DNA from 3 places in the Buttiauxella gaviniae genome. Region 2 is predicted to be linked to each of the others. Evidence: predicted binding sites of a transcription regulator. Region 2 holds the regulator's gene; each other region holds the start of a gene.

Region 1 (10,292 bases), 1.1 Mb from region 2:
TTTCTTCAAGGGCGCAGTAGCGCAGCCGTACTTCGTGGGGCGCCAGGGCCTGACTCAACCCTTGCGTGACGCGATAATAAAAAACGTCAGACCGTTCATCAAAAGCTCGCTGTGGCGCAAAAACAACCAGGCTATTAAGCAACATGCGCCCCGCCGCCATTCCGGCAAGCACCCCTTTTTGCCCGGCACACTGCAACACCTGCTGACGCGCCTGTTCACTGGTATTCGATTTTCCCGCCAGCACGCGTGAGACGGTGCTGATTGAAAGCCCGGTTTCCGCAGCAATTTCGGTGATTTTTAGCTTTTTACTCATTTTGTGATCTGCGCCCATTTCGGCCATGAAAATTTTTTCACAATCAAGTTTATGGCTTATTTACTGCTCTTTTCGTTAGCGAGCGCACGTATTTATCTTTCATATGAAAATTTTTGCATAAAAGTTGCTATTGAGCATTTTCTAACTGTTTTACGCTCTCTCCACTGCCGTAGCTGAACCTGCCATTGCGCGGCAAGCAGTCCATAAAATAATTATTAATCAATTAGATATAAAATTACTCAGCCCTGTGGTTTGAGAAAATATTCGATAGAAGATGCTTCTACGTGGAGAACAACATGAGTCATGGCATAAATCCAGGCGTCACCGCCGTTAAGGCTAAACGCACCATTCGTAACCTGCGCTGGTGGGTTCTGGTGCTGTTTTTATTGGGCGTCACCGTTAACTACATCACCCGCAACTCTCTCGGTATTTTGGCGCCAGAGCTAAAAAGCAGCCTGGGAATTACCACAGAACAGTACTCGTGGATTGTCGCCTCATTCCAGCTCGCCTATACCCTTTTCCAACCGATTTGCGGCTGGTTGATTGATGTCATCGGCCTGAAACTCGGCTTCCTGATTTGTGCAGGGATTTGGGCGGTGGTGTGTGTTATGCATGCGGGAGCCGGTAGCTGGCTGCATCTGGCCATTTTGCGCTTCTTTATGGGGGGTGCAGAAGCGGCGGCAACGCCTGCTAACGCGAAAACCATTGGCGAATGGTTCCCGAAAAAAGAACGCCCGATTGCGGCGGGTTGGGCCGGGGTGGGTTTCTCCATTGGTGCGATGCTGGCACCGCCTATCGTCTATTTTGCTCATGCCTCTTTCGGCTGGCAGGGCGCGTTTATGTTTACCGGCGTGCTGGCGATGTTATGGGTAATTTTGTGGTGGGTGTTCTATCACAATCCGGAACAGCACCCGAATCTTGGCAAAGAAGAGTTGGAGTTCATCAAGCAGGATAACGAACCTGCTGCGGTGAAGCTGCCTTTCCTGACCGCATTAAAAACCGTAGGTAAGAACAAACGTTTCTACGGTATCGCCATTCCAGCCTTTATGGCTGAGCCTGCCTGGGCGGTGTTGAGTTTCTGGGTGCCGCTGTATCTGGCAAACGAACGCGGAATGGATCTTAAACAAATCGCCATGTTCGCCTGGCTGCCGTTCCTCGCCGCCGATCTCGGCAGTGTGGCAAGCGGCTATCTGACGAAGGTTTACACCCGCTGGTTCGGTTGCTCTCGTACCAACTCTATCGTGGCGAGTTCGGTAACCGGCGCGTTCCTGATGATTTCGCTGGCGCTGGTCGCCATCACGAAAGATCCCTACGTCACTATCGCCCTGATCTCCATCGGCGGCTTTGGGCATCAGATTATTTCCTGCATGTTGAGTGCCCTGGTAGTGGACTCCTTCGATAAAGGCCAAATGGCAACGGTCAACGGGATGCGTGGCTCTGCCGCCTGGATTGCCAGCTTCCTGTTCTCGCTGCTGATTGGCGTAACCGCCGACAAAATTGGCTACAACCCGCTGTTTATCGCCATGGGCTTCTTTGACCTGATTGGCGCTGTATTCCTGGTTTCTTTTATTGCTGAACGCCGCACCAAGCGCGCCTGATAGAGATTGTGAACGATGAAAACATTGAAGAATTGGACACTGGTAAAATTTGATGCCAGCCACGTTGAGTTAACCGTGGATGGAAAACATAGCCTGAATCTGTTTGTGCTTGAACAAGGGATGTTCCGCGTGTTGATTAAACGCGAGAACAAGCTGGCGCTCAATCGCACCTGGAGCATCGCGCCAGAAAACGATGTGCCGTGGGAAGGCCGTAACCGCGAAAGTCTGGAGGGTTTTTCATTACCGGGCTTCACGGTGGAAGAGCTGAGCGAAACGCTGCGCATCAGCACGGATAAACTGCGCGTAACGGTTCACCAGCCGCTGTGGCTTGAGTGGGAATATAAGAACGACAGCGGCGAGTGGCAGATGCTGGCAAGCGACCGCCCGACCAGCGCCTATCTACTCAATGCGCATGGCGACGGCGTGGCACATTACCAGCGCCGCTATAAAGGAGAGCGTTATTACGGCCTTGGCGAAAAAGCTGGCCCGCTTCAGCGTACCGGTAAGCGATATGAAATGCGCAATCTGGACGCCATGGGCTATAACGCTGAATCTACCGATCCGCTGTACAAGCATATTCCCTTTACGATTACGCGCCGCCCGGACGTAAGTTTCGGGATGTTTTACGACAACCTGAGCAGTTGCTGGCTGGATTTGGGCAACGAGATCGACAATTACCACCTGCCCTACCGCCGCTGGCAGGCTGAATCGGGCGATGTGGATTATTACCTCTTCCTCGGCCCGCAGGTTTTGGATGTCACCAAAGCGTTTGTACGCCTGACGGGTAAAACATTGTTTGGCCCGAAATGGAGCCTCGGCTACAGCGGTTCCACCATGCATTACACCGATGCGCCGGACGCACAAAACCAACTGATGAGCTTTATCCGTCTTTGTAACGAACATGCGATTCCGTGCGATTCGTTCCAGCTTTCGTCGGGTTACACTTCCATAAACAACAAGCGCTACGTGTTCAACTGGAACTACGACAAAGTGCCGCAGCCAAAAGTGATGAGCCAGGCGTTCCACGACGCGGGCATTAAACTGGCGGCGAACATCAAACCGTGCCTGTTGCAGGATCACCCGCGCTACCAGGAAGTGGTTGAGCAAGGCCTGTTTATTAAAGATTCCGAGCAGGATAGCCCGGAGAGATCGATCTTTTGGGACGATGAAGGTTCGCACCTCGATTTCACCAACCCGGCGACGGTTAAATGGTGGCAGACCGGCGTCACCACGCAGCTTCTGGAGATGGGTATCGATTCCACCTGGAACGATAACAACGAATACGAAGTATGGGACGGCGAAGCCCGCTGCCACGGCTTTGGCGAAGAGATCGCCATCAAAAATATCCGCCCGGTGATGCCGCTTTTGATGATGCGTGCGTCGCTTGAAGCACAGCAGAAATTTGCACCTGAAAAACGCCCATATTTGATCTCGCGTTCCGGCTGCGCAGGTATGCAGCGTTATGTGCAAACCTGGAGCGGCGATAACCGCACTAACTGGAATACGCTGCGTTATAACACCCGCATGGGTGTGGGCATGAGCCTTTCTGGTCTGTATAACGTGGGTCACGATGTCGGCGGTTTCTCCGGGGATAAACCAGAAGCCGAGCTGTTTGTGCGCTGGGTACAAAATGGCGTGATGCATCCGCGTTTCACTATCCATTCGTGGAACGACGACCAGACGGTGAATGAGCCGTGGATGTACGCAAATGTCACGCCCGCCATTCGCAGCGCAATCGAAACACGTTACCGCCTGCTGCCGTACTTCTACACCCTGCTGTGGCAGGCCCATGCGGACGATGAGCCAATGCTGCGCCCGACATTCCTCGACCACGAGCATGACGCGAAAACCTTCGAAGAGTGCGACGATTTTATGTTGGGCCGCAATGTGCTGGTGGCAAGCGTAGTGGAAGAAGGCCAACGCGAGCGTGAAGTCTGGCTGCCAGAAAACGGCGCAGGCTGGTACGACTATTACACCGGTCAGTGGTACAGCGGCGGACAGACGATCGTCCTTGATGCCCCGCTGGAACGCCTGCCGCTGCTGGTTCGTGCTGGGGCTGCGCTGCCGCACTCCGTGCGTATTAGCCACGTTGATGCCCGGGCTGATGATGTGCGCGAACTGAAGGTGTACCCGCTGCAAGGAGCCGGAGTTTCTCACGGTAGTTTGTTTGAAGATGACGGTGAATCATGGGGCTATCAGCAAGGCAATGCGCTGTGGCTGAGCTGGGAAATTCGCTGCACCGCCAAGGAAATTCATGTGAACTTTAGCCGCAAAGGTGATTATCAACCGGCGTGGAAAGAGTTGAAGCTGACGCTGCCTGCAGGTGAGACAAGGCGTTTAGTGGTGGATGGTGTTGCGCAGGAGAGCTGGGCGCTGTAGTTAACGGTGAATGGCGTTTATCCCCCTACAACAGCATTTGGTAGGCCGGGTAAGCGCAAGCGCCACCCGACATATCCAGAGATCAAAAAAAACCGCCGAATCCGGCGGTTTTCTCTTTTAACCATCAATCCCTTTACTGCGCAGGTAATCTTCATACCCGCCGGTAAAGTCAATCACGCGCTCTGGCGTAATCTCAATCACTCGTGTTGCCAGCGAGCTTACGAACTCACGGTCGTGAGAAACGAAGATCAGCGTGCCAGGATACATTTCCAGCGCCATGTTCAGCGATTCAATAGATTCCATATCCAGGTGGTTAGTCGGTTCATCCATGATCAGAACGTTCGGACGCTCCATCATTAACTTACCAAACAACATACGGCCTTTTTCACCACCGGACAGCACCTTCGCAGGCTTTTTGATATCGTCCTGGCTGAACAGCAGACGGCCCAGGATGCTGCGCACCGCTTGCTCGTCGTCGCCTTCTTGCATCCACTGGCTCATCCAGTCGAACACGGTGAGATTGTTTTCAAATTCGTATTCGTGATCCTGCGCGTAGTAGCCGAGCTGCGCATTCTCAGACCATTTCACCACGCCCGCTTCCGGAGTCAGTTCGCCCACCAGGGTTTTCAGCAAGGTTGATTTACCTACGCCGTTGGTACCCAGAATGGCGAGTTTTTCCCCCACTTCCAGCAGCAGATTAACACCTTTAAACAGCGGGCCTTCATCAAAACCTTTCGCCAGCCCTTCAACTTCCAGCGCATTACGGAACAGTTTTTTGTCCTGCTCGAAGCGAATGAACGGGTTCTGACGGCTGGAGGCTTTCACTTCGTCGAGTTTGATTTTATCAATCTGACGCGCACGAGAAGTCGCCTGGCGCGATTTCGATGCGTTAGCGCTAAAGCGGCTTACGAACGATTGGAGGTCAGCAATCTGTGCTTTTTTCTTCGCGTTATCAGACAGCAGACGTTCACGCGCCTGCGTTGCCGCCGTCATGTATTCGTCGTAGTTGCCCGGGTAAACACGCAGCTCGCCGTAATCCAGATCCGCCATGTGCGTACAGACCATGTTCAGAAAGTGACGGTCGTGCGAGATAATGATCATGGTGCTGTTGCGCTCGTTGAGCACGGTTTCCAGCCAACGAATGGTGTCGATGTCCAGGTTGTTCGTCGGTTCATCGAGCAGCAGGATGTCTGGATTTGAGAACAGTGCCTGCGCCAGCAACACACGCAGTTTCCAGCCTGGAGCGACTTCGCTCATTGGGCCGTAATGCTGTTCTAAAGGAATGCCGACGCCCAGGAGCAGTTCGCCCGCGCGCGCTTCCGCGGTGTAACCGTCCATTTCGCCGTACAGCACTTCCAGATCGGCAACTTTATAGCCGTCTTCTTCGCTCATCTCTGGCAGCGCATAAATACGGTCGCGCTCTTCTTTTACTTCCCAGAGTTCGGCATGGCCCATAATGACCGTGTCGAGAACAGTGAACTTTTCAAAGGCAAATTGATCCTGGCGCAGCTTACCGATGCGCTCGTTAGGATCGAGCGAAACGTTACCCAGCGTTGGCTCTAAATCGCCACCGAGGATCTTCATAAAGGTAGATTTGCCGCTACCGTTAGCGCCGATCAAGCCGTAACGGTTGCCGCCGCCAAATTTGACAGAAATATTTTCAAACAGCGGCTTACTGCCGAACTGCATTGTGACGTTACTGGAAACTAGCACAGAGATGTCCTGGTAAATTATTTAATATGTGAGATCGGGCACATTATGCCATAACTCAACGTGCAGATCGCTCTGCTTGTGCGCTGGTGATAAAATAATCAATCTACAAAAAAATGTGATTTAATCCACATCTGATTTCCCAGGCTGAGGGAATGCACATATAATGCGCGCTCAAACCGCTCCGTTTCTTCACTAACTAGCCTGCATGGCCATAAATACTTCGCACAAGATGAATATGAAACTACGCACAATTTTACTGGCATTTGTGGCTGTTGTGTCTTTTAGCAAAACAGCTTCTGCCGTGACCTATCCTCTGCCAACTGATGGCAGCCGTTTGATTGGTCAAAACCAAGTCGTCACTATTCCTGAAGGCAGTACTGCTCCGCTCGAAGAGTTCGCCGCGCGTTATCAGATGGGACTTTCCAACATGTTGGAAGCAAACCCAGGCGTTGACCCTTATCTGCCTAAGCCAGGCACCATACTGAACATTCCTCAGCAGTTAATTTTGCCGGACACCGTTCATGAAGGCATCGTGGTTAACAGTGCTGAAATGCGCCTTTATTACTACCCGGCTGGCACCAATACCGTTATCGTGCTGCCAATCGGTATCGGCCAGTTGGGGAAAGATACTCCGCTGAACTGGACGACTAAAGTAGAACGTAAGAAAGCAGGCCCAACCTGGACGCCAACGGCGAAAATGCACGCAGAATATATTGCTGCGGGTACCCCACTTCCAGCGGTGGTTCCAGCAGGCCCGGACAACCCTATGGGTCTGTACGCGCTCTATATTGGCCGCCTGTATGCGATTCACGGCACCAATGCAAACTTTGGTATCGGCCTGCGTGTGAGCCACGGTTGTGTGCGTCTGCGTAACGAAGACATCAAATTCCTGTTCGAGAAAGTGCCGGTCGGTACCCGTGTTCAGTTCATTAATGAACCAGTGAAAGCCACCGTTGAGCCAGACGGCACGCGCTACATCGAAGTGCACAACCCGCTGTCTACTACTGAAGAGCAGTTTAACTCCACTGAGATTGTACCGATCACGCTGAAAAGCAACGTGACCGCGATTACCGCTCAACCGGATGTGGATAGCACCGTGTTGGATCAGGCTATTCAGGGCCGTTCCGGTATGCCGGTACGTCTGAACTAATCCCAGTTTCAAACCGAATAAAGCGACTCCATTGTGAGTCGCTTTTTTTATGCCTGATTTCTGTATTTGCCACCAGCGGCTCTCACCGTACGGAGAACACCAGCGTTCCAAACAGGAATATTTGGTATGCTCATAATTCATGATGTGATCGGTAGCACATTTTCAACTTTAATTGTATGATGAATGCGTTTCTTAAAGGGTCATCACCATGCGTAACACACTCACCGTCATCTGGCAGTACCTGCGCTCTTTTGTATTAATTTACATATGCTTATATGCGGGCATTGCTATTGCATCACTGCTTCCTATCACTATTCCCGGCAGTATTATTGGGATGCTCATTCTGTTTATTTTGCTCTCTTTGCAAATCCTGCCAGCCAAATGGGTTAAGCCAAGTTGCCATTTAATGATCCGCTATATGGCGTTGCTATTTGTGCCGATTGGCGTGGGCGTGATGCAGTATGTCGATGTGATAAAGCAGCAGTTCGGCCCGGTGGTGGTGTCATGTTTTATCAGTACGCTGGTGGTGCTGGTCGTGGTGAGCTGGAGCTCCCATTTAGTGCATGGCGAACGTAAAATCGTTGGTGAAAACGAGGGCGAATCAAAATGATTCACTATATCTGGTGGTCTTTACCCTTAACGCTGGTGACCTTTTTCCTCGCCCGTAAAATCGGCGCACGGTTTAAAACGCCTCTACTTAATCCGCTGCTGGTTTCAATGGTGGTTATTATTCCTGTTCTGGTCTTTACCGGCACACCTTATGACCACTATTTCCAGGGCAGCAAAGTATTAAATGATTTGCTGCAACCGGCGGTTGTTGCCCTCGCCTTCCCGCTCTACGAGCAGCTTCACCAGATTCGGGCTCGCTGGAAATCCATCATCACTATCTGCTTTATCGGCAGCATGGTGGCGATGATTACCGGTACCTCGATTGCCTTGTTGATGGGCGCAACGCCGCAAATTGCCGCATCGGTTTTACCGAAATCGGTGACCACGCCAATCGCCATGGCAGTCGGCGGCAGTATCGGCGGTATTCCGGCAATTAGCGCCGTTTGCGTGATTTTTGTAGGTATTCTTGGGGCTGTTTTTGGTCACTCGATGCTGAATTTAATGCGCATAAAAACCAAAGCCTCCCGTGGCCTGTCGATGGGGGCCGCCTCTCACGCCCTGGGAACCGCGCGTTGTGCCGAACTGGATTTCCAGGAAGGGGCGTTTAGCTCCCTGGCGCTGGTAATTTGCGGGATCATCACTTCGTTGATCGCGCCGTTCCTGTTCCCGGTTATTTTGGCCGTGTTTGGTTAAAACTTGCGAGAGATCGCGCATTTTCATTTTTTATTTCATATGTTGCATATGTAATTAGAGAAAGATCACATATAAAGCCCATACAGAACCGTAAACTACGATTCATTCACTTGTTATGAGGCTAAATTCTATGCGCTCACGTTTTCAGGCTGCACTCGCACAACTCCCGGCTTCACTGCAAGCCGCTTTGCAAACATTGATTGCTGACTCTCACTTCCCGGCGATGTTTTTGGCATCAGAAGTTGAATCACTGAAAGCCCAAACCGGCATGGATGACGACGCGCTGGCATTTGCCTTATTACCGCTCGCTGCATCTTGCGCACGCGCGGATTTATCGCAGTTTTACGTCGGAGCGGTGGCGCGTGGCGTCAGCGGCAATCTCTATTTCGGCGGCAATATGGAGTTTCTTGGCTCCACGATGCAGCAAACCGTTCATGCCGAGCAGAGCGCAATTACCCATGCGTGGATGCGCGGTGAAAAAGCCCTCGCCGCGATTACGGTTAACTACACACCGTGCGGGCATTGCCGCCAGTTTATGAACGAACTGAACAGCGGCGTGGCACTGCGCATTAATCTGCCGGGCCGCAAACCCGCAACGCTGGGCGATTATCTCCCCGATGCCTTTGGCCCCCGCGATTTAGAAATCAAAACGTTACTGCTGGATGAAATGGATCACGGCTTTGAGCTGCAAGGCGATGACCTGAGCCAGGCGGCGATAACGGCGGCAAACCGTAGCCATGCGCCTTACAGCAATGCCCCATCAGGGGTTGCACTGGAAATGCGTGACGGGACGATTTTTAAAGGAAGTTATGCTGAAAATGCAGCGTTTAACCCTTCCCTGCCGCCGCTGCAGGCGGCGCTGAATCTGCTCAGCCTGTCGGGTTATGACTACAATGAAATCCAGCGGGCGGTTCTGGCAGAAAAAGCCGAAGCGCCATTGACGCAGTGGGATGCCACCGCAGCGACCCTGAAAGCGTTAGGCTGCATGAATATCGACCGCACTTTATTGAATTGATGTTCACTTTGGGGATGCGTGAGCGCATCCCCATTGATGAAATTTAATTCAACCAATCCCGCGATTCTTGCTCTTCACCCCCAGGTAAAGTAGCCTTGGATAAAATTCCATCCCTTTATTGAGCTGCAAGTCCATGTTGAAGCGCATGTTTTATAGCCTGTTGGTTATCATCGGCTTGGCTGTGATAGCTGCGCTGTGTCTTGACCGCTGGATAAGTTGGAAAACAGCGCCTTACGTCTATGACGAGCTGCAAGATTTACCCTACCGCCAGGTCGGTGTGGTGTTGGGTACTGCAAAGTATTACCGCACCGGGGTAATCAATCAGTATTACCAGTTTCGTATTCAGGGGGCGTTAAACGCTTATAACAGCGGCAAGGTGAATTACCTGTTGCTGAGTGGCGATAACGCCCAGCAAAGCTATAACGAACCGATGACTATGCGCAAAGACCTGATTGCCGGTGGCGTAGATCCTGCCGATATCGTGCTGGATTACGCAGGTTTCAGGACTCTGGACTCAATTGTTCGCACCCGCAAGGTTTTCGATACTAACGATTTTATTATTATCACTCAGCGCTTCCATTGTGAACGCGCGCTGTTTATCGCGCTGCATATGGGAATTCAAGCGCAGTGTTATGCCGTGCCATCGCCAAAAAATATGATGACGGTGCGTATCAGGGAATTTGGTGCTCGCCTGGGTGCGTTGGCCGATCTCTATATCTTTAAACGCGAACCGCGTTTTCTTGGGCCACTCGTTCCCATTCCTGCAATGTACGAAGTACCAGAGGATGCGCAAGCCTATCCCGCAGTAACACCTGAACAGGT
Region 2 (10,292 bases):
ATGTTGTTGGGGCAATTCCCCATTTTGAATTTACGCGCGAATATGGCGTTGAATCGCTGCATAAAGCCTTTGCCCTCGCCAGGAAATATGACCGTCCCTTAGATATTCACTGCGATGAAATTGATGATGAGCAATCGCGTTTTGTTGAAACGGTTGCCGCTCTGGCGCTACGTGATGGGATTGGTGCGCGCGTAACGGCCAGCCACACCACGGCCATGCACTCTTACAACGGGGCATATACCTCACGTCTGTTCCGTCTGCTCAAGCTTTCAGGGATTAACTTTGTCGCGAATCCTCTGGTCAATATTCATCTGCAAGGGCGCTTTGACGACTATCCGAAGCGTCGCGGCATTACGCGTGTGAAAGAGTTAATGGAGGCGGGCATTAACGTCTGCTTTGGTCATGACGATGTATTTGACCCGTGGTACCCGTTGGGCACTGCGAATATGTTGCAGGTGCTGCATATGGGGCTGCATGTCTGCCAGATGATGGGCTACCAGCAAATTAATGAAGGGTTAAAACTTATCACCGATAATAGCGCCCGTACTTTCGGGGTGCAGGATTACGGCATTGTTGAGGGGAATACGGCGAACTTAATTATTCTTCCGGCAGAGAATGGTTTTGATGCGGTGCGGCGTCAGGTGCCTGTACGTTGGTCTGTGCGGGAAGGGAAGGTGATTGCGACGACGCAACTGGCACAAACGTGGGTGATGCTGGATAAAGCAGAAGAGATTCAGTATCGATAGTCTGTCTGGTGGATGACGCCACCACCAAATTTGTAGGGCGAGTGAGCATCGCGCCACCCGCCCTACATAACAGGAACTTAGTGAGCTGCAGCCGCCGCGTTATGCTGGCGGTGTTTGGTCACCAGACCGAGCACGACACACATCACAAAGACTACGGCATACAGACCGTTTGCGGTGTGTAGCGCAGCATGTGGGCCGCTATGAGCCACAATCGGGCCGGTAACCACGAAGGTCAGCATGGTGCCGATGGTGCCGCAGGTCAGTACGAAGTTAACCAGTTTCGGTGACGCCACTTTGGTCTGCAAAGAACCGAGCGTGATGATTGAGGTGTAAATCGCGCTGGAGAAGAAGCCAAGCGCCAAAATAAACCACGCCAGATGTGCTGGTTCGCTTTTGTTGAACAGATACATCAGAACGGTAGCAACACCAGCCAGAACGGTCAGAATGCGTTGCAGATCGAAGAAACGCAAAATGAAGCTGAAAGCCCACATCCCGAACATATAAGACATCCAGAAGTCGCTCACCAGTTGGCCTGCATCATTCAGATTCATGCCCAGGCTTTTAGCGTATTCCGGCACCCAAGAGATGAAGCCCAATTGGCCGAGGATGTAGCACAGAGCCGCAATGGACAGGAACAGCACGCCCACGCCCCATTTTTCTTTTTCAACAACTTTCTCAGTCTGCGGCGCATGTTTACCCAGAGCCGGGAACTCACAGCCGATAGTTAGCAAGAAGATGGCGACGTAAACCAGGCCGATGCAAACATAAACCCAATACCAGTTGATGCTACGAGCCAGCAAAATCGCCGCGACCATCGGGAAAATCATCCCTGCCATGCTGAAGAAAGAATCAGTAAACAGCAGACGTGAACCACGCTGACGGCCTTCATACATATGTGTAATCAGGAAAGTACCAATCGACATGGTAATCCCGCTGACCAGGCCCAGCACAAACATTGCGGCTGAGAAAACGGTCAGGTTATCACCGAAGATGAGTCCGGCAACGGCCAGAACCATCAAGATGAAACCAAAGCGCAACTGAGTTTTCAGTGGCACGATTTCCATTAACCAGGCATTCAGGAAAATAGAGATCAAAATGCCCGCATTCAAGAAAGTAAAAGTATTACTCATGCTGGAAACGGGAACGTGGAAGTATTCGGCAATATTACCCATCACCATCCCGGTGACGATCACCAACGCACCTGTCAGGGCGTAGGAGAAAAAGCTGATCCATGTGAGCTTAATGCGGTTGCTGTTAGTCATGAGAAGCCTGTGAATAGAAATGTAAAGTGCTTTGACAGCATTCGAGAAGGATGGATTTTAGTCATAAATGTGATTCATTCATACAATTTATAATTCATTTGCAGCAATACAGTGGGTTTTAAGTGATTTAAGTCACGAAAATTGACGCGACCTAATTATTCATTCATTTAACTTATTGATTTGTGTGAAAGTAAAAAACCGTAAATGGCTGGCGCACAGTTGAGTGCCTCTTTACAATCTAGCAACTGCTTCATTCACTGCTTTCGTAAGGAATTATTCATGCTCAAATCGACTCTGGCGGCTGTAGCAACAGTATTTGCTCTCACCGCATTCTCTCCTGCGGTACTTGCTGCTAAAGGTGACCCACACGTCCTGTTGACCACTTCAGCAGGTGAAATTGAGCTTGAGTTAAACAGCCAAAAAGCCCCGATTTCTGTGAAAAACTTTGTGGACTACGTTAACAACGGTTTCTACAACAACACCATTTTCCACCGCGTGATCCCGGGCTTTATGCTTCAGGGCGGTGGTTTTACTGAAGACATGAATCAGAAGCAGCCAAATCCACCGATCAAAAACGAAGCCGATAACGGCCTACGTAATACTCGCGGCACGATTTCTATGGCGCGTACGGCGGATAAAGACAGCGCCACCAGCCAGTTCTTTATCAACGTGGCTGACAACGCTTTCCTCGATCACGGCCAACGTGACTTCGGTTACGCGGTGTTTGGTAAAGTTGTGAAAGGGATGGAAGTGGCCGATAAGATCTCTCAGGTACAGACTCATGATGTCGGTCCATACCAAAATGTTCCGTCAAAACCGGTAGTTATCCTCTCTGCGAAAGTCCTGCCATAAAAATCGCCTGCGCGGGGCATTGCGTCCCGCGCAAAATTCACCTTCCTGCACTTCCCCCAATTGCTGCTTATACTTGTGGCAAGAATGGCTTATGTGAGGGAGGCATCATGGCAAAGAAACTTACCGATAAACAAAAGTCCCGCCTTTGGGAGCAACAGCGTAGCCGTTCTTTTCAGGCCAGCACTTTGCTTGATGTGCTTGAGCCTCATGCGCAAGATGAGTCTATCGCTCAGCGCGTAGCGACGATCGAGCTGGGCCCGTTACATCGCGGATTACCCTGGTTGTGCGCCATTCATCAGCAACTTTTTCAGGATGTTTTTGACTGGGCGGGTGAGCTGCGTGATGTGGATATTTCCAAAGGGGAGACTCGCTTCTGCCATTTCGAGTACATCGAAAACGAAGGCAACGATCTGATGCAGGAGATGGAGAACGAGCATTATTTGACAGGGCTTGCCAGAACCGAATTTGTTCATCGCCTGGCGCATTACTACTGTGAAATTAATGTGCTTCATCCCTTCTTTGTTGGCAGCGGCCGTGCGCAGCGCGTCTTCTTCGAGCAACTGGCGATTCATGCAGGTTACGTTCTGGACTGGAGTGGCGTGGATCCTGACCAATGGCGGACGGCGAATCAGGCCGGTGCGCTGGGTGATTTAGGGCCGCTTACGGAGATTTTCACTAAAGTGGTGAGTGAAGCGGGCGAAAGCGAATAGAATACCGCGGTTCTTTTTTACCCTGGAGCCGCGATGCTACTGCTTATCGACAATTACGACTCATTCACCTGGAACCTTTATCAGTACTTTTGCGAATTAGGCGCAGAGGTAGTGGTGAAACGTAACGATGAGCTGACCCTTTCTGACATCAGCGCCCTGGCTCCTGAAAAATTGGTTATCTCACCCGGCCCATGCACACCCAATGAAGCGGGCATTTCCCTTATGGCGATTCAACATTTTGCCGGACAACTGCCGATTCTTGGCGTTTGCCTTGGGCATCAGGCCATTGCGCAAGCCTTCGGCGCAACGATTGTGCGTGCAGAAAAAGTGATGCACGGCAAAACGTCTGTTATTTCGCATAATAATAGCGGCGTATTTTGCGGCCTGAACAATCCTCTTACCGTTACGCGTTATCACTCTTTGGTTATCGACCCTGCCACGTTACCCGCCTGTTTTGAGGTTACGGCATTGACGGACAAGCAAGAGATTATGGGCATCCGCCATCGTGAGCTTGACCTGGAAGGGGTGCAATTCCACCCGGAAAGTATTCTTAGCGAACAGGGGCACCAACTGTTAGCCAATTTCCTTACGCGTTGATTTTTTATTGCCAGATAATGATTTTTTATGCATATTTCATGATTATATTTTCAATTGTGTTTTATGCGTAAAAAGGGGATGGGCAATAAATGGCAACTGAACAATCAGCAATTACCCGCGCAACTTTCGATGAAGTCATTCTGCCGATTTATGCACCGGCTGAGTTTATTCCGGTAAAAGGAAAAGGCAGCCGTGTATGGGACCAACAGGGCAAAGAGTACGTTGATTTCGCGGGGGGAATCGCGGTTACCGCGTTGGGCCACTGCCATCCCGCGTTAGTGGAGGCCTTGAAAAGCCAGGGTGAAACGTTATGGCATACCAGTAATGTTTTCACTAACGAACCTGCGCTGCGCCTGGGCCGTAAGCTGATTGATGCCACTTTTGCAGAACGCGTGCTGTTTATGAACTCCGGCACTGAAGCAAACGAAACCGCTTTTAAACTGGCACGTTACTACGCATCCACGCGCCATAGCCCGTATAAAACCAAGATTATCGCCTTCCATAATGCCTTCCACGGGCGTTCATTGTTTACCGTTTCTGTTGGCGGCCAGCCGAAGTATTCCGATGGTTTTGGCCCGAAGCCTGCGGATATTATTCATGTGCCGTTTAACGATTTGCATGCGGTAAAAGCGGTGATGGACGATCACACTTGCGCGGTGGTGGTGGAACCTATTCAGGGCGAGGGCGGTGTCACGGCGGCAACGCCGGAATTTTTACACGGTCTGCGCGCGCTGTGCGATGAACATAAAGCCCTGCTGGTGTTCGATGAAGTCCAGTGCGGTATGGGGCGCATCGGGGAGCTGTTTGCGTATATGCATTACGGCGTGACGCCAGATATTTTGACCAGCGCTAAAGCCCTCGGTGGTGGATTCCCGGTGAGCGTGATGCTGACCACTCAGGAAATCGCCTCGGCATTTCACGTCGGCACACATGGCTCAACCTACGGTGGAAACCCGCTGGCCTGTGCCGTAGCCGGTGCAGCATTCGATATCATCAATACGCCTGAGGTGTTGAAAGGCGTCTCGGTGAAGCGCGAGCAGTTTGTGAATCACCTGCAGCACATTGACGAGCAGTTTGATCTGTTCAGCGATATTCGCGGCATGGGTCTGCTGATTGGTGCTGAGCTGAAGCCGCAATACAAAGGCCGCGCGCGCGAATTCCTTTATGCTGCAGCACAAGAGGGCGTGATGGTTCTAAACGCGGGGCCGGATGTGATGCGTTTTGCGCCATCGCTTATCGTTGAAGAGGCGGATATTGCAGAGGGTATGCAGCGTTTTGCGAGCGCGGTCGCAAGTATCGTTAAAGGTTAAATATTCGCGTCATTCGGTGGGTGGTGCTGGACGCTAATCCACCCTACTAAAGGCCGTTGTAGGTCGGATTAGCGTCGCGACACCCGACAATTCCACCTTACGACCGGCCTAAGCGGCGGTTCAGCCAAATCCCATGATGGGGACGCTGACGCCATGCCACCGAAGAAATGGTGTGCATGGTGCTGAGATGGCCCAATATCCGCTGTAAATGTTGTTCCATCGTGCTTAATGGCCCGCTCGGTAGCCCTTCCAGCGGATCCAGAATATTGGCGTCATTGGTTTCCCCCGGCCCATCATATTGCAGCCGCTGCTGACAGCGTTGCAGTGCAATTTCACACGACTGCAAATAGCGCTGGGCTAAATCCGGCGTCAGCATGTTGTGCTCACGCGCCAGGGTCGTCATCGCATTAATGTGTTCGACGATAAACTGACTGTGTGTGACCCACAATTTCATGTCGGCCAGATAGTCGGAATTAAAGCCGGGCTCTTGCATCGCCTGGTTGAGGGAGTTAAACAGGGCGTTATGCGCCTGGTTTACTTTCATGCGTTGATAGGCGAGAGGCGTAGGTTCCGGGTCGCTACTCAGGATCAGGCGAATAGCGTCCTGGTCTTTCTCAAGCGCATCGTGGGCGTTCTGGCGCAATAAGCCGCTCTGCCACTGCGGCCACAGCCACAACATGCCACCGAAGGCAATCAGGCAGCCCAGCAGGGTATCTATCAGGCGAGGAACGATGTACTGCTCGGCGCTCAGGGTGATCAGTTGCAGTGTGTAGACCGCCGTGACCGTGAAGCCAATCGTTGCCCAACCGTAGCTTTTACGAATGAATAAATAGCTGACCAGGGTTATCACCAGCATCGCCGTCAGCGCAATGCTCTGTGGGAAATGGAAGTGTAGCGCCACACCGGCGATTGCCAGGCCCGCCATGGTGCCCGCCGAACGGTGGAGGATACGAACGCGTGTGGCGCCGTAGCCGTTTTGCGTGACGAACATGACCGTCATCAAAATCCAGTAAGGTTTGGGCAGATGTAAGAACGCGCCCAAAATGCTCGCGATAGTGAGCATGACACCCAGCCTTGCGGCGTTGCGCAGCGCTGCCGATTTCAAAGACAAATAGCTTTTCAGTGCGGCCCACAATGGCAACCGGCGCTGCCTGTCTTCCATCAAATCACGGATATAGAGCGGGCGTTGAGTCCGCAGCACGCGCGCGATACGGCTGAAGTGATAATGACAAAATTGCCCAACTGGGTTGTCTGGATTCTGACGGGCGATTTTCTCAAGCGCATCAATCTGTTTTTCCATTGTGAAGCGGCGGGGAAAACGATGGTAAAGAATGTCATCAGCCAGCACACGTAAACGTGCGGCAGTAGTCTGTGCATTCCAGCGAATTACCGCTTCGGCGTGGCTTTTTTCAACCAGCTTTTGTACTTCGGAAGGTTGGTGCAGACTCACGGAGATGTGTTCTTGTAAATCCAAAGCCACCTGAAAGGCGCGTAACAAACGCTTGTAACCATTTTGCTGATTCGCCGCCAGCATGTGCAGTTGTTGATAGCACACGGTGATGAGGTCGACCGCTTTTTGTTGGCGAGCCAGTAAGGGCGGGAGTGTTTTTTCAGGATCGGTGTGCTGAGTTAGCATGCCGTATTTGGCTTCGCAATAATCCGCAAGCTGGCGATAGAGCAGGCTAAGCGATTCCCGCAGTGGCTGTTCGCGCCACATCCAGAACCAAACCCAGTTAAATACGCCGTACCAAATTGTGCCGGAGACATACAGCAGCATCGGCTTCCAGATTGGCATGTTCCCGGCCATGCTGAGGGTAAAGATAGCGGCAATCAGCGAGGCGGGAAGCAGACGTGCGTGAAGCGCACTGATTTCAGCCGTGACGCCCAACAGGAGCGCCATCACCATAAGAATCAGAGGCAGCGGTACGGCGGTATACAGCAGTAAAAGCTGCATGATCAAACTGCTGAAAGCAAAAAGGCTGCCGCCAATAATCAGGCGTTTGAAGAAGCGTTTATGGGGTGTATCCAGACCGGCAATATTACAGCAGGCGGGGACTAACGAGAAAAGCAGCCCAGATTGCAAATCGCCAAAGAGCAAACCTACCGCCACGGGAAGACATAACACCAGCGTTTGTCGCAGTGCATAGTTGACTTCGGGATGGTAGATCAGTCTGCGCCACATATACCCTTCTTACTTGAAGCTGCAGCGGCGTTAGCTGCGTTCATTCACCCGAATCACTTACTTTAGTAAGCTCATCGGGATGAACTCACTTGCTGCCTTGCTGCAGCTTCAATTACTCGGGTATAAGTGAATTTTAAAAATAAAAAAGGCGTATTACCGAAGCGATACGCCATTTTTCAAGCAGGAGATTAACGAGTGCCGTAAACGACGATCGTTTTACCGTGAGCGGAGATCAGGTTTTGATCTTCCAGCATTTTTAGGATACGGCCTACGGTCTCACGTGAGCAACCGACGATCTGACCAATTTCCTGACGGGTAATTTTAATCTGCATACCGTCCGGGTGGGTCATTGCATCAGGTTGTTTTGCGAGGTTCAGCAGTGTCTGCGCGATACGGCCCGTCACATCCAGGAACGCCAGATTACCGACTTTCTCAGATGTCACTTGCAGACGGCGTGCCATCTGCGAAGACAGGCGCATCAGAATGTCTGGGTTGACCTGAATCAGCTGGCGGAATTTTTTATATGAAATTTCAGCCACTTCACAAGCGCTCTTAGCACGAACCCAGGCACTACGCTCCTGACCTTCTTCGAACAGCCCTAACTCGCCGATGAAATCGCCCTGATTCAGATAAGAGAGGATCATCTCCTTGCCCTCTTCATCTTTAATCAGAACAGCCACAGAGCCCTTGACGATGTAATACAGCGTCTCTGCTTTTTCACCCTGGTGAATCAGTGTGCTCTTCGATGGATACTTATGAATATGGCAATGAGACAAGAACCATTCGAGAGTCGGGTCTGTTTGCGGTTTGCCAAGCACCATGCGCGGTTATCCTCTGTTTTATAACTGGCTACCAACGACAAGACGCTAAACATCCTGTCTGGCGTTGCAAGTATTAGAATATTCCCCACCTTGGGGAGATGGCATGCAAGTCATTCTTGCTGCCTGTAATTAGTGATGTCCTCTGCATACATACATAACGTCAATGTATCGATGTAGCATCTGGATTGTTTTAGCATAGCTTTTGGCAAGTGTCTCCTATTGTCTCGTTTCAGCTTGACGCAGGTCGCCTTCCGTTGCCAGTTTTGCTCCTTCCGCGTACTCTGGAAGGTAATTTTTTCAACGGGGGAAGCAACATGCAAGCACGTGTGAAGTGGGTTGAAGGGTTAACCTTTCTTGGAGAGTCCGCTTCAGGACACCAGATTTTGATGGACGGTAATTCTGGCGATAAAGCGCCGAGTCCGATGGAAATGGTGCTGATGGCCGCGGGGGGCTGTAGCGCAATCGACGTGGTTTCTATTTTGCAAAAAGGTCGTTATAACGTGACGGATTGCGAAGTTAAACTGACCTCCGAGCGCCGCGAAGAGGCACCGCGTCTGTTTACGCATATCAATCTGCATTTCATCGTGACGGGCATCGATTTGAAAGATAACGCGGTTTCCCGCGCGGTGGATTTGTCTGCTGAGAAATACTGCTCTGTTGCATTGATGCTGGAGAAAGCAGTAAGCATCACCCACAGCTATGAAGTCATTGAAGGCTAGTCGGTGATTGCGGGGCGGTACTTAGCCGCCCTGATTATTGATATTTCGACCTTCTGCCAGACGCTTAACCAACGGCGTCATAATCAATTCCATTGCCAGCCCCATTTTGCCGCCCGGCACCACTAATGTATTGATGTGTGAAATAAATGAGCCCTGCAACATAGCGAGCAGATACGGAAAGTCGATGTCATCCAGACCGCGGAAATGAATCACAACAAAACTCTCATCCAGCGATGGAATGCCACGAGCTGCAAATGGGTTAGAGGTATCAACCGTTGGAACGCGCTGGAAGTTTATATGCGTGCGGGAAAACTGCGGGGTGATGTAGTTGATGTAATCGTCCATCGAGCGTACTACGGAGTCCATTACCGCTTCTCGAGAATGCCCACGCTCGCTGGTGTCACGCACCAGTTTTTGTATCCACTCCAGGTTTACGATCGGCACCACGCCTACCAGTAAATCGACGGCATTGGCCACGTCGTGCTGAGGCGTTACCACTCCGCCATGCAAACCTTCATAAAACAGCACATCGGTAGGTTCAGGGAGGGGCTGCCACGGCGTAAAGGTGCCGGGGATTTGGTTCCAGGGAACGGCTTCATCATAAGTATGCAGATACTTGCGCGATTTACCTTGCCCGCTTTTCCCGTATTCAATGAACGTTTGCTCAAGTAAACCGAAGTCGTTGGCTTCCGGGCCGAAGTAACTGATATGGCGCCCCAGGTCGCGGGCTTTACGAATCGCCATATCCATTTCAGGGCGCGTGAAACGATGGAAGCTGTCACCTTCAACTTCGGCTGCACGGAGATTGAGTTGTTGGAAGATTTTACGGAACGCAAGGCTGGTGGTTGTCGTTCCTGCACCGCTGGAACCTGTTACGGCAATAACCGGATGTTTGGCTGACATAAGGCAACAACTCCATGGGTAAAAGCAAACGTGTTTTAGCTGATGACCCTCACCCTAACCCTCTCCCCGGGAGAGGGGGATTGAGCTGGAAAGGGCAGGGGTGAGGGTGATAGATGAGCAGCCTTATAGAAGATTAACACCTAGCCGCGAAATTGCCCGCGAGCCATGATATTCACCGTTTCGTGCAGCT
Region 3 (10,292 bases), 1.4 Mb from region 2:
CTTTGCGATCACGACCGGTATTGGTGTGGCGACGTCAATGTTTACCGCCATCGTCGGTACCCGTGCCATCGTAAACCTGTTGTACGGCGGCAAACGCATCAACAAGCTGTCTATCTGAGGAGTGCGTTGTGGCACAGGAATATACTGTTGAACAATTAAACCACGGCCGTAGAGTCTATGACTTTATGCGCTGGGATTACTGGGCTTTCGGCATCTCCGGCCTGTTCTTGATCCTTTCCGTCATTATCATTGGCGTGAAAGGTTTCAACTGGGGTCTGGATTTCACCGGTGGTACGGTTATCGAAATCTCGCTGGAAAAACCAGCCGATTTAGATCAGATGCGTGAAGCATTGCAGAAAGCGGGCTTTGCTGATCCGCTGGTGCAAAACTTCGGTAGCAGCCGTGACATTATGGTGCGCATGCCACCGGCTTCCGGTGAAACCGGTGGTCAGGTGTTGGGTAGCAAAGTCGTTAATGTGATTAACGAAGCGACCCAACAAGATGCCGCAGTTAAACGTATTGAGTTCGTTGGCCCAAGTGTGGGTGCGGATTTGGCACAGAATGGTGCGATGGCGCTGCTGGTTGCGCTGATTTCCATTCTGGTTTACGTCGGGTTCCGCTTTGAATGGCGTCTGGCTGCAGGGGTGGTTATCGCACTTGCGCACGACGTTATTATTACCATGGGTGTCTTGTCGCTGTTCCACATCGAGATCGACTTAACTATCGTCGCATCCCTGATGTCGGTTATCGGCTACTCGCTTAACGACAGTATCGTGGTATCTGACCGTATTCGTGAGAACTTCCGTAAGATTCGTCGCGGCACGCCTTATGAGATCTTTAACGTGTCATTGACCCAGACGCTGCATCGTACGTTAATTACTTCCGGTACCACTTTGGTTGTGATTTTGATGCTGTATCTGTTTGGCGGCGCGATGCTGAAAGGCTTCTCGTTGACGATGCTTATCGGTGTTTCTATCGGTACAGCTTCTTCTATCTACGTTGCGTCTGCACTGGCGCTGAAGCTGGGCATGAAGCGTGAGCACATGTTGCAGCAGAAAGTAGAAAAAGAAGGCGCGGATCAGCCATCGATTCTGCCTTAATCGTAAAGATGTCAGACAAAACCGCGGCCTCGGTGCTGCGGTTTTTTTTGCCTGTAGCCTGAGATGGATGTAAAAAAGCCAGCGGTTAAGCTGGCTTTAGCGGTGGATGGTGCATTTTGTAGGTCAGGTAAGCGCTAGCACCACCCGACATAACTGATAAATATTAGAAGTTATAACCCACGACCAGATAACCACCCCAGCCGGTAGAACGAACGCTGAAATCACCGTTACCGAAGTTCAGGCTTGCATCGTCATTCCACTGACCACCGTTGTGCCAGTAACGCGCAACAACTGCATAGTGGAAGTGATCGTAGTTCAGAGACAGAATATGGCTGGATGCGATTGAGTCGCTGGTACGAGCATGTTTCCCGTTGTTATCGAGGAAATTGTCATCGCCCAGATCTGAACCCCAGTCAAAGTTGGTGAAACCGATGTAGCTCAGGTTACCGCCCCACAGAGAAGTAATCGGTACAAAGTATTTCACTTTAAAGCGGTAGCCATCCCACTCGTTTTCGTTGGACGCACCATAGTTCTGCCACTGGTACTTGGCGTACACGTTCATAGACAGGCTCATTGGCAGGCCGGTGTCGATGTCAGTACCCAGACCCATATACCAGGTGCTCTGGCGGCCATCTTTGTTACGACCCATATCGTAGATATAGTTATTCGCAACATACCACTCTTTGAACGGACCAAAGCTCAGGTCAGTGCCAGTCAGTTTGTCGATAGAGAAGCGTGGTTCGATTTCCATAAACAATGGAGAACCGTGGTTCCAGATACCTTTCGCATCAGTGTTACCACCGAAGAATACTGGCGCATCCATGTAACCATAGAAATCAAACCAGTCTTTCTTCGCGAAAGCTTCATATTCCAGATAGGTATCGTTGCGGATCTGTGGTCCGAAGCGAGTGTGGTAACTGCCCACAACGTTTACGCTTTGGTGCCACCAGTCAGAGAGGTATTCGGTATTTTTTGTATCTTCGGCGTGTGCCGTGAAAGAGCTTGAAAGCGCCAGGACGGTGCTAGCCGCCAAAATAATTTTTTTCATATTTTATGCCACTGTTTTTACATGATTCCCGTGAGGGCAGGAGGTGAGTAATCACCTGGTCACTAAACCATTCAGCTGGTTTCTTATTGACGCGCCTATTATAGAAATCCCTGCTCACAAAAATATGTTTCATTTCACATTATCAACAGATGCGTAATCGATTGCGTTCACGTTTGCGCACATTAAAAACGGGCGAGATTCTACATACTTCGTGAATTTAAGCAAATAGATGGCTTTCAGTTACAAATATATGTGATTTAGATCACTAGATTATTTGTTGGATAGCGTGGGGATTCTTCGAGTTTTATTCGCTGAGTTATAAGAGAAAACGTAGATGTTACTGAGGCTTACCCTCGCTAAGGTGAGGGTTGTGATTTTTATTGGGGAGGCAACGCCTGAGAAGGATCTACAGGCTGGATGTCATGAATGCGTACAAAACCCAACTGATCCGGTGAAAGAGCTGAAAGTTGCAACGGAATGCTAACGTCGCTCGGCGCTAATACGCTCGCTGGAGCATTGAATTGCTGGGACTGGACATTCACTTCCTGATAGTTATCGGTGGTGCCTTGAATCTGACCCCACTCCACTTTGCCAGTAAAAGCAGGCAGCGGCTCGTTGGATTCACCTTTAATAATCAGCATGCCACGACTGCCGTTGGTTTCAGCCGTAACTCCGCTCAGGGACATCTGCAAATTGCCTAACTGGCTATTTAGGCGAGCAGGCGTTTTTGAGCCGGGTAGCAAATAGACGCCCGTTGTCGATTTGGCATTTAGTGCATTTTGCTGTGTCAGCTTCAGGGTTTGGTTGCTGAGTTGCGTTAAGTCCTGATTTAATGCACCCACTTCGCTCTTCATCTGACGCACTTTATTTTGCTGGGCGCAGGCACTGAGGCTCACCAGGCTGGTAACCAAGAAAATTCTTAGGTAACTCTTTGTCATCGCTAATTTTTCCTTAAAGTTTTGTCCTGATTTAAGCGTAGCTGGTCACCGGTGAAAAGTCATATTTAACAGGATGAAGTGGCGTTGCCTTTGTACTCCCGCGACTTCGCGGTAAACTATTGTTCATTTGAATAATCCTTCAGGACGCACCATGCATTGCCCATTCTGTTTCGCAGTAGACACTAAAGTGATTGATTCCCGACTCGTCGGCGAAGGATCATCCGTGCGTCGCCGCCGTCAGTGCCTGGTTTGCCATGAACGTTTTACGACTTTTGAAGTGGCAGAGCTTGTGATGCCGCGTGTTGTCAAAAGTAATGATGTTCGTGAGCCGTTTAATGAAGACAAGCTGCGCAGCGGGTTTTTAAAAGCGCTGGAAAAACGCCCGGTAAGTTCAGACGACGTTGAGATGGCGATAAACCATATCAAATCTCAGTTACGCGGAACCGGCGAGCGTGAAGTGCCGAGCAAAATGATCGGCAATCTGGTCATGGAACAGCTTAAAAAACTCGATAAAGTCGCCTATATCCGCTTTGCCTCGGTTTATCGCAGTTTTGAAGATATCCGCGAATTTGGCGAAGAAATTGCCCGTTTACAGGATTAACGCTGATGTCGCTTGATGAAAAATTTATGGCTCGCGCTCTGCAATTGGCTAAGCGTGGACGTTTCACTACTATGCCCAACCCAAATGTAGGCTGCGTGATTGCTAAAGATGGCGAAATCGTTGGGGAAGGTTTTCACTTTCGAGCGGGTGAACCGCATGCGGAAGTGCATGCGTTGCGTATGGCTGGCGAGAAAGCGCGGGGCGCTACGGCGTATGTGACGCTTGAACCTTGCAGCCATCACGGGCGCACACCGCCATGTTGCGATGCATTAATTGCGGCCGGTGTTTCACGCGTGGTTGCTGCAATGCAGGACCCAAATCCGCAAGTTGCAGGGCGTGGTTTGTACCGCCTGCAACAGGCGGGCATCGACGTCAGCCACGGTTTGATGATGAATGAAGCCGAAGCGATTAACCGTGGTTTCCTGAAGCGTATGCGTACCGGCTTCCCGTTTATTCAACTGAAATTAGGTGCGTCTCTTGATGGGCGCACAGCGATGGCAAATGGCGAAAGCCAGTGGATTACTTCGCCTGAATCACGTCGCGACGTACAGCGCCTGCGTGCGCAGAGTGCGGCGATCCTTAGCAGTAGCGCAACAGTGTTGGCGGACGATCCCTCTTTAACTGTCCGTTGGAATGAGCTGGGCGGCGCGACTCAGGCGGTTTATACCGAAGAAAATCTGCGTCAGCCGACGCGTATTATTCTCGATCGCGAAAATCGCGTCACGCCGGGGCATAAAATCATCGCCCAGCCAGGAGAAACATGGCTTGCACGCTGCAAAGCGGATGAGCAAACATGGCCTGAAGGCGTTGAACAATTTATCGTGCCAGAACATAACGGCCACCTCGATCTGGTTGTGATGATGATGTTGCTGGGCAAGCGCCAGATCAACAGCATCTGGGTCGAGACGGGGGCTACACTCGGCGGTGCGCTTCTACAAGCGGGGCTTGTGGATGAATTAATTGTTTACGTTGCGCCAAAATTATTAGGTAACGACGCGCGTGGTCTTTGTAACCTGCCAGGCCTTGAAAAGCTTGCCGATGCGCCTGAATTTAGCTTTAGCGAAGTGAGAAGAGTTGGCCCTGATTTGTGCCTTCATTTAACGCCTCGATACGCTGGCTCGTAAAACGTAAGCAGCCACGAAAAGATTATGATAAAATCCGCCCCCCTGCGGGGCTAAACAGAACCCGTAAAGGAAGATTATGAACATTATTGAAGCAGCCGTTGCTACTCCAGACGCTCGCGTCGCCATCACCATCGCGCGTTTTAACAACTTCATCAATGACAGCCTGCTCGACGGTGCGATTGACGCCCTGAAACGTATCGGCCAGGTTAAAGATGAAAATATCACCGTGGTCTGGGTTCCGGGTGCTTATGAGCTGCCACTGGCGGCAGACGCACTGGCGAAAACTAAGCGTTATGACGCGGTGATTGCGCTGGGTACGGTTATCCGTGGCGGCACAGCTCACTTCGAATATGTTGCTGGCGGTGCCAGCAATGGCCTGGCACATGTTGCTCAGGAAACAGGTATTCCAGTCGCCTTTGGCGTGCTGACCACCGAAAGTATTGAACAAGCCATCGAACGCGCTGGCACAAAAGCCGGTAACAAAGGTGCAGAAGCTGCACTGACCGCGCTTGAAATGATTAATGTATTGAAAGCCATCAAGGCCTGATTTTTTGTAAGGGGAAATCTGTGAAACCTGCTGCTCGTCGCCGTGCCCGTGAGTGTGCCGTTCAGGCGCTTTACTCCTGGCAGTTATCTCGAAATGACATCGCTGATGTCGAATACCAGTTCCTGGCGGAACAGGACGTCAAAGACGTTGACGTTAACTACTTCCGCGAACTGTTGGTCGGGGTGGCTACTAACAGCGCGTATCTGGATGGGCTGATGAAGCCTTATCTGTCCCGTCAACTCGAAGAGTTGGGCCAGGTAGAAAAAGCGGTTCTGCGTATCGCACTGTTCGAACTGTCTAAACGTGATGACGTGCCATACAAAGTGGCGATTAACGAAGCCATCGATCTGGCGAAAACCTTCGGTGCCGAAGACAGCCACAAGTTTGTGAATGGTGTTCTTGATAAAGCTGCTCCGCAAATTCGTCCCCGCAAAAAGTAATCTTCTGGCCGGTTAATCCGGCCTTTTTCTTTATTCTATACCCGTCATCCTTCAAGTTGCAGCCAACACCCTTCAACTTGAAGGATGACGGGTATATTCAGAGGCATAACGCATGGCATGCGGTGAGTTTTCCTTAATTGCCCGTTATTTTGATCGCGTAAGAAGTTCTCGCCGCGATGTGGAAACCGGAATTGGCGATGATTGTGCATTGCTGACGGTCGCCGAGAAGCAGCTATTAGCGATAAGTACCGATACGCTTGTCTCGGGCATTCATTTCCTGCCGGATATTGACCCGCGCGATTTGGGCTACAAAGCGCTGGCGGTGAATTTAAGTGATTTGGCTGCCATGGGTGCCGATCCGAGCTGGTTGACGCTCGCTATTACTCTTCCTGAAGTTGATGAAAGCTGGCTTGCAGCCTTCAGCGACAGTCTGTTTGAACAACTCGACTATTACGATATGCAGCTGATTGGCGGCGATACCACGCGTGGCCCGCTCTCCATGACGCTCGGCATTCATGGTCTGGTGCCGGTTGGCCGTGCCCTTAAACGAAGCGGTGCGCGTCCGGGCGACTGGATTTATGTCACCGGTACACCGGGTGATAGCGCTGCTGGCCTGGCGATTTTGCAGGAACGTTTAACCGTTGAAGATCCGCAGCAAGCTGCATGGCTGAAAAAACGCCATTTGCGACCAACGCCGCGAATTCTGCATGGCCAGGCGCTGCGTGATTTGGCGAGCAGCGCGATTGATCTTTCTGACGGTTTGATTTCCGATTTAGGTCATATCCTCAAAGCCAGTGAGTGCGGGGCGCGAATCGATCTCGATTCCCTGCCATATTCTGAAGCCATGAAAGCTAACGTGAATCCCGAGCAGGCGATGCAATGGGCGCTTTCTGGTGGAGAAGATTACGAATTGTGCTTTACCGTGCCCGAGCTAAACCGTGGTGCGCTGGACGTGGCTATTGGCAATCTTGGGATTCCCTTTACCTGCATCGGCCAGGTTGGGCCGGAGTCAGAAGGGCTACAATTTTTCCAGGATGGTAAACCGGTAAAGCTGAATTTAAAAGGATACGACCACTTTGCTCCGCTCTAAAGATGTGGCTAAAAGCCGTCTCAAGCTCAGCAATCCCTGGCATTTACTCGCTACGGGTTTCGGTAGCGGGCTAAGCCCGATTATGCCGGGAACGGTGGGGTCGCTTGCGGCAATCCCATTCTGGTATGGCATGACATTTTTGCCATTGCAGCTTTATTCGCTGGTGATAATGGTCGGTATTTGTATCGGGGTTTATCTTTGCCACCAGACCGCACGCGACATGGGCGTTCATGACCACGGCAGTATCGTGTGGGATGAGTTCATCGGCATGTGGATTACCCTGATGGCGCTGCCAACGAATGACTGGCGTTGGGTTGCGGCCGGTTTTGTTGTCTTCCGTATTCTTGATATCTGGAAGCCGTGGCCGATTCGCTGGTTTGACCGCAATGTGCATGGCGGGATGGGCATTATGGTAGATGACATCATCGCAGGCGTTATCTCTGCGGGGATAATCTATGTCATTGGGCACCACTGGCCCATCGGGCTATTTTGATTTAAAAACGCTCCCTGCCTCAGGGAGCGTTTTAGTCGGCTACTTAAATCCTACTTTTTCATGCGGCTGGTAAACTGTCTCCAGCTCCGCAATCTCTTCCGGTTTCAGCGTTAAATCTACCGCACCCAGCAAGTCATCCAACTGATGTTCACGAGACACGCCAATAATCGGCGCGGCCACGCCTGGTTTGCTTAACAGCCAGGCCAGCGCGACCTGTGCACGCGACACACCTCTATCTGCCGCTACATTCGCCAGACGCTCGGCAATCAGGGCATCGTTATCTGCGCTTGCGTCATAGAGATTTTTACCGACCTCATCGGATACTGAGCGCGCGGTAGTATCGCCCCACGGACGGGTCAGTTTGCCTCGCGCCAACGGGCTCCATGGGATCACCGCAACCCCTTGCTCGTAGCATAGCGGCAGCATGTCGAGCTCTTCTTCGCGGTAAAGTAAGTTGTAGTGATCCTGCATGGTGACGAAACGCGCCCAACCGTGCTGATCCTGCAATGCCAGCGCCTGAGCGAACTGTGCGCTGTGCATGGATGATGCGCCGATATAGCGCGCTTTACCCGCTTTCACCACGTCATTAAGCGCCTCAAGCGTCTCTTCAATCGGTGTGTTGTAGTCCCAGCGGTGGATTTGCAGCAGATCGACATAATCGGTTCCCAGGCGACGCAGGCTGTCATCGATTGAACGCAGTATCTGCGCCCGCGAAAGGCCCTCGGGTAAATCACCGACCTGAAAATAAACTTTGGTGGCGAGAACGGCATCTTCACGTCGCATAAAATCTTTCAGCGCACGCCCGACAATCTCTTCGCTGCTACCGTCGGAATAGCTGTTGGCGGTATCAAAGAAATTAATGCCGTTATCAATGGCGTGTTTGATGATGAGGCGGCTGCTCTCTTCGGGAAGGGTCCAGGCGTGATTGCCACGGTCTGGCTCACCAAAGGTCATACAACCCAGGCAAAGACGGGAAACCTTGAGATCTGTTTTTCCTAACGTGTTGTATTGCATGGTTCCACTCCAGTTATGCAGAATACTTTAAGCATAGCAGGAGTGGAGGAGGGGATTATTTAAGCCAGTCGCGGATTTTCGTTTCCATACCGTTTGCATCAAGGCCGATAGCGGTGCGCGCTTCTTCCTGTGAGCCTTGCGGAATGAAGTAATCTGGTAAACCGATATTCAGCACGGGAACGACTTTACGGTTTGCCATTAGCACTTCGTTTACGCCGCTACCCGCACCGCCGATAACCGCATTTTCTTCAATGGTCACAAGCGATTCGTGGCTGGCAGCCAGCTCAAGAATCAGAGCCTCATCAAGCGGCTTCACAAAACGCATATCGACCAGCGTGGCATTAAGGGATTGCGCTACCGCTTCGGCTTCAGGAAGTAAAGTCCCGAAGTTCAGCAGGGCGATTTTCTCACCTTCACGTTTCTTCACGCCTTTACCGATGGGTAGTGATTCCAGTGGTTGCAACTCAGTACCCGTACCGTTGCCACGAGGGTAACGCACGGCGGATGGGCCTTCATTATAGTGATAACCGGTATGCAGCATCTGGCGGCATTCGTTCTCATCGCTTGGCGTCATGATGACCATTTCAGGAATGCAGCGTAGGAAGGAGATGTCGAACGCGCCCTGGTGGGTTTGCCCGTCTGCACCCACGATACCTGCGCGATCTATTGCAAATAAGACAGGCAGTTTCTGGATAGCAACGTCGTGAATCACCTGATCGTAGGCGCGTTGCAGGAAGGTCGAATAAATCGCGACGACCGGTTTATACCCGCCAATGGCAAGGCCTGCGGCAAAAGTCACGGCGTGCTGTTCAGCGATAGCGACATCAAAATATTGCGACGGGTACTGGCGCGAAAACTCAACCATGCCTGAACCTTCGCGCATGGCTGGCGTAATTGCCATTAGCTTGTCGTCTCTGGCCGCCGTTTCGCATAGCCAGTTGCCGAAGATTTTTGAATAGCTTGGTAGACCGCCGGACGCTTTCGGCAGCGTTCCGCTTTGCGGGTCAAACTTAGGCACCGCGTGGAAACTTATCGGGTCTTTTTCGGCAGGCGCGTAACCACGGCCTTTTTTGGTCATGATGTGCAGGAACTGCGGGCCAGTCAGGTCACGCATGTTTTTAAGCGTATTCACCAGCCCGAGAACATCATGCCCATCGACAGGGCCAATATAGTTAAAGCCCAGCTCTTCAAATAAGGTACCCGGAACTACCATGCCTTTCAGGTGCTCTTCGGTACGCTTGAGCAATTCTTTAATTGGCGGCACGCCAGAGAACACTTTCTTCCCCCCTTCACGTAGTGAAGAGTAGAGTTTGCCGGAAAGCAACTGCGCGAGGTGATTGTTCAATGCGCCAACGTTCTCGGAAATCGACATTTCGTTGTCGTTGAGAATCACGAGCATATTTGGGCGAATATCACCCGCATGGTTCATCGCTTCAAATGCCATACCTGCGGTAATGGCCCCATCGCCAATCACACAGACTGTGCGACGGTTTTTGCCTTCTTTTTCGGCGGCTACGGCAATGCCAATTCCCGCGCTAATTGAAGTAGACGAGTGGCCGACGCTCAACACGTCATATTCACTTTCGGCACGCCACGGGAAGGGGTGCAAGCCACCTTTCTGCCGGATGGTGCCAATTTTGTCACGACGGCCAGTAATGATTTTATGCGGATAAGCCTGATGACCGACATCCCAGATTAACTGGTCGAATGGCGTGTTATACACATAGTGAAGCGCCACAGTCAGTTCTACTGTGCCAAGGCCAGAGGCAAAGTGCCCGCTGGAGCGGCTTACGCTATCGAGCAAATAGCGACGCAGTTCGTCGCAAAGTTTCGGTAAGCTCTCTTTTGGCAACAGGCGTAGCTCGGGGGCTGATTCCACCAGTGCGAGGGTCGGGTA

Evidence for each region. The regulator CRP, encoded in region 2, controls carbon source genes, mostly activating them, when cyclic AMP is high. The targets are predictions, from matches to a motif close to ATGTGANNNNNNTCACAT.
Region 1: the regulator CRP is predicted to act here: its motif matches at 6,117-6,134, upstream of AB1E22_RS02670 (ABC-F family ATPase).
Region 3: the regulator CRP is predicted to act here: its motif matches at 2,399-2,416, upstream of AB1E22_RS14065 (nucleoside-specific channel-forming protein Tsx).

Annotation. Positions count from the first base shown of each region.
Region 1 is NZ_JBFMVT010000002.1:419,452-429,743, forward strand. Features, by position in the region: gene AB1E22_RS02655 (LacI family DNA-binding transcriptional regulator) at 1-313, opposite strand, end outside; gene AB1E22_RS02660 (MFS transporter) at 610-1,911, shown strand; gene AB1E22_RS02665 (glycoside hydrolase family 31 protein) at 1,927-4,290, shown strand; gene AB1E22_RS02670 (ABC-F family ATPase) at 4,408-6,003, opposite strand; gene ldtB (L,D-transpeptidase) at 6,233-7,153, shown strand; gene AB1E22_RS02680 (CidA/LrgA family protein) at 7,362-7,763, shown strand; gene AB1E22_RS02685 (CidB/LrgB family autolysis modulator) at 7,760-8,455, shown strand; gene cdd (cytidine deaminase) at 8,586-9,470, shown strand; gene sanA (outer membrane permeability protein SanA) at 9,604-10,292, shown strand, end outside.
Region 2 is NZ_JBFMVT010000002.1:1,535,571-1,545,862, reverse strand. Features, by position in the region: gene AB1E22_RS07865 (cytosine deaminase) at 1-746, shown strand, start outside; gene tsgA (MFS transporter TsgA) at 824-2,008, opposite strand; gene ppiA (peptidylprolyl isomerase A) at 2,288-2,860, shown strand; gene AB1E22_RS07850 (putative adenosine monophosphate-protein transferase Fic) at 2,968-3,570, shown strand; gene pabA (aminodeoxychorismate synthase component 2) at 3,604-4,167, shown strand; gene argD (bifunctional acetylornithine/succinyldiaminopimelate transaminase) at 4,257-5,477, shown strand; gene AB1E22_RS07835 (YccS/YhfK family putative transporter) at 5,575-7,659, opposite strand; gene crp (cAMP-activated global transcriptional regulator CRP) at 7,848-8,480, opposite strand; gene AB1E22_RS07825 (OsmC family protein) at 8,795-9,199, shown strand; gene AB1E22_RS07820 (phosphoribulokinase) at 9,221-10,102, opposite strand; gene AB1E22_RS07815 (YheU family protein) at 10,243-10,292, opposite strand, start outside.
Region 3 is NZ_JBFMVT010000002.1:2,896,036-2,906,327, forward strand. Features, by position in the region: gene secD (protein translocase subunit SecD) at 1-118, shown strand, start outside; gene secF (protein translocase subunit SecF) at 129-1,100, shown strand; gene AB1E22_RS14065 (nucleoside-specific channel-forming protein Tsx) at 1,264-2,148, opposite strand; gene AB1E22_RS14070 (DUF3251 domain-containing protein) at 2,526-3,086, opposite strand; gene nrdR (transcriptional regulator NrdR) at 3,238-3,687, shown strand; gene ribD (bifunctional diaminohydroxyphosphoribosylaminopyrimidine deaminase/5-amino-6-(5-phosphoribosylamino)uracil reductase RibD) at 3,693-4,811, shown strand; gene ribH (6,7-dimethyl-8-ribityllumazine synthase) at 4,888-5,358, shown strand; gene nusB (transcription antitermination factor NusB) at 5,379-5,798, shown strand; gene thiL (thiamine-phosphate kinase) at 5,911-6,888, shown strand; gene pgpA (phosphatidylglycerophosphatase A) at 6,875-7,381, shown strand; gene AB1E22_RS14105 (aldo/keto reductase) at 7,421-8,395, opposite strand; gene dxs (1-deoxy-D-xylulose-5-phosphate synthase) at 8,451-10,292, opposite strand, start outside.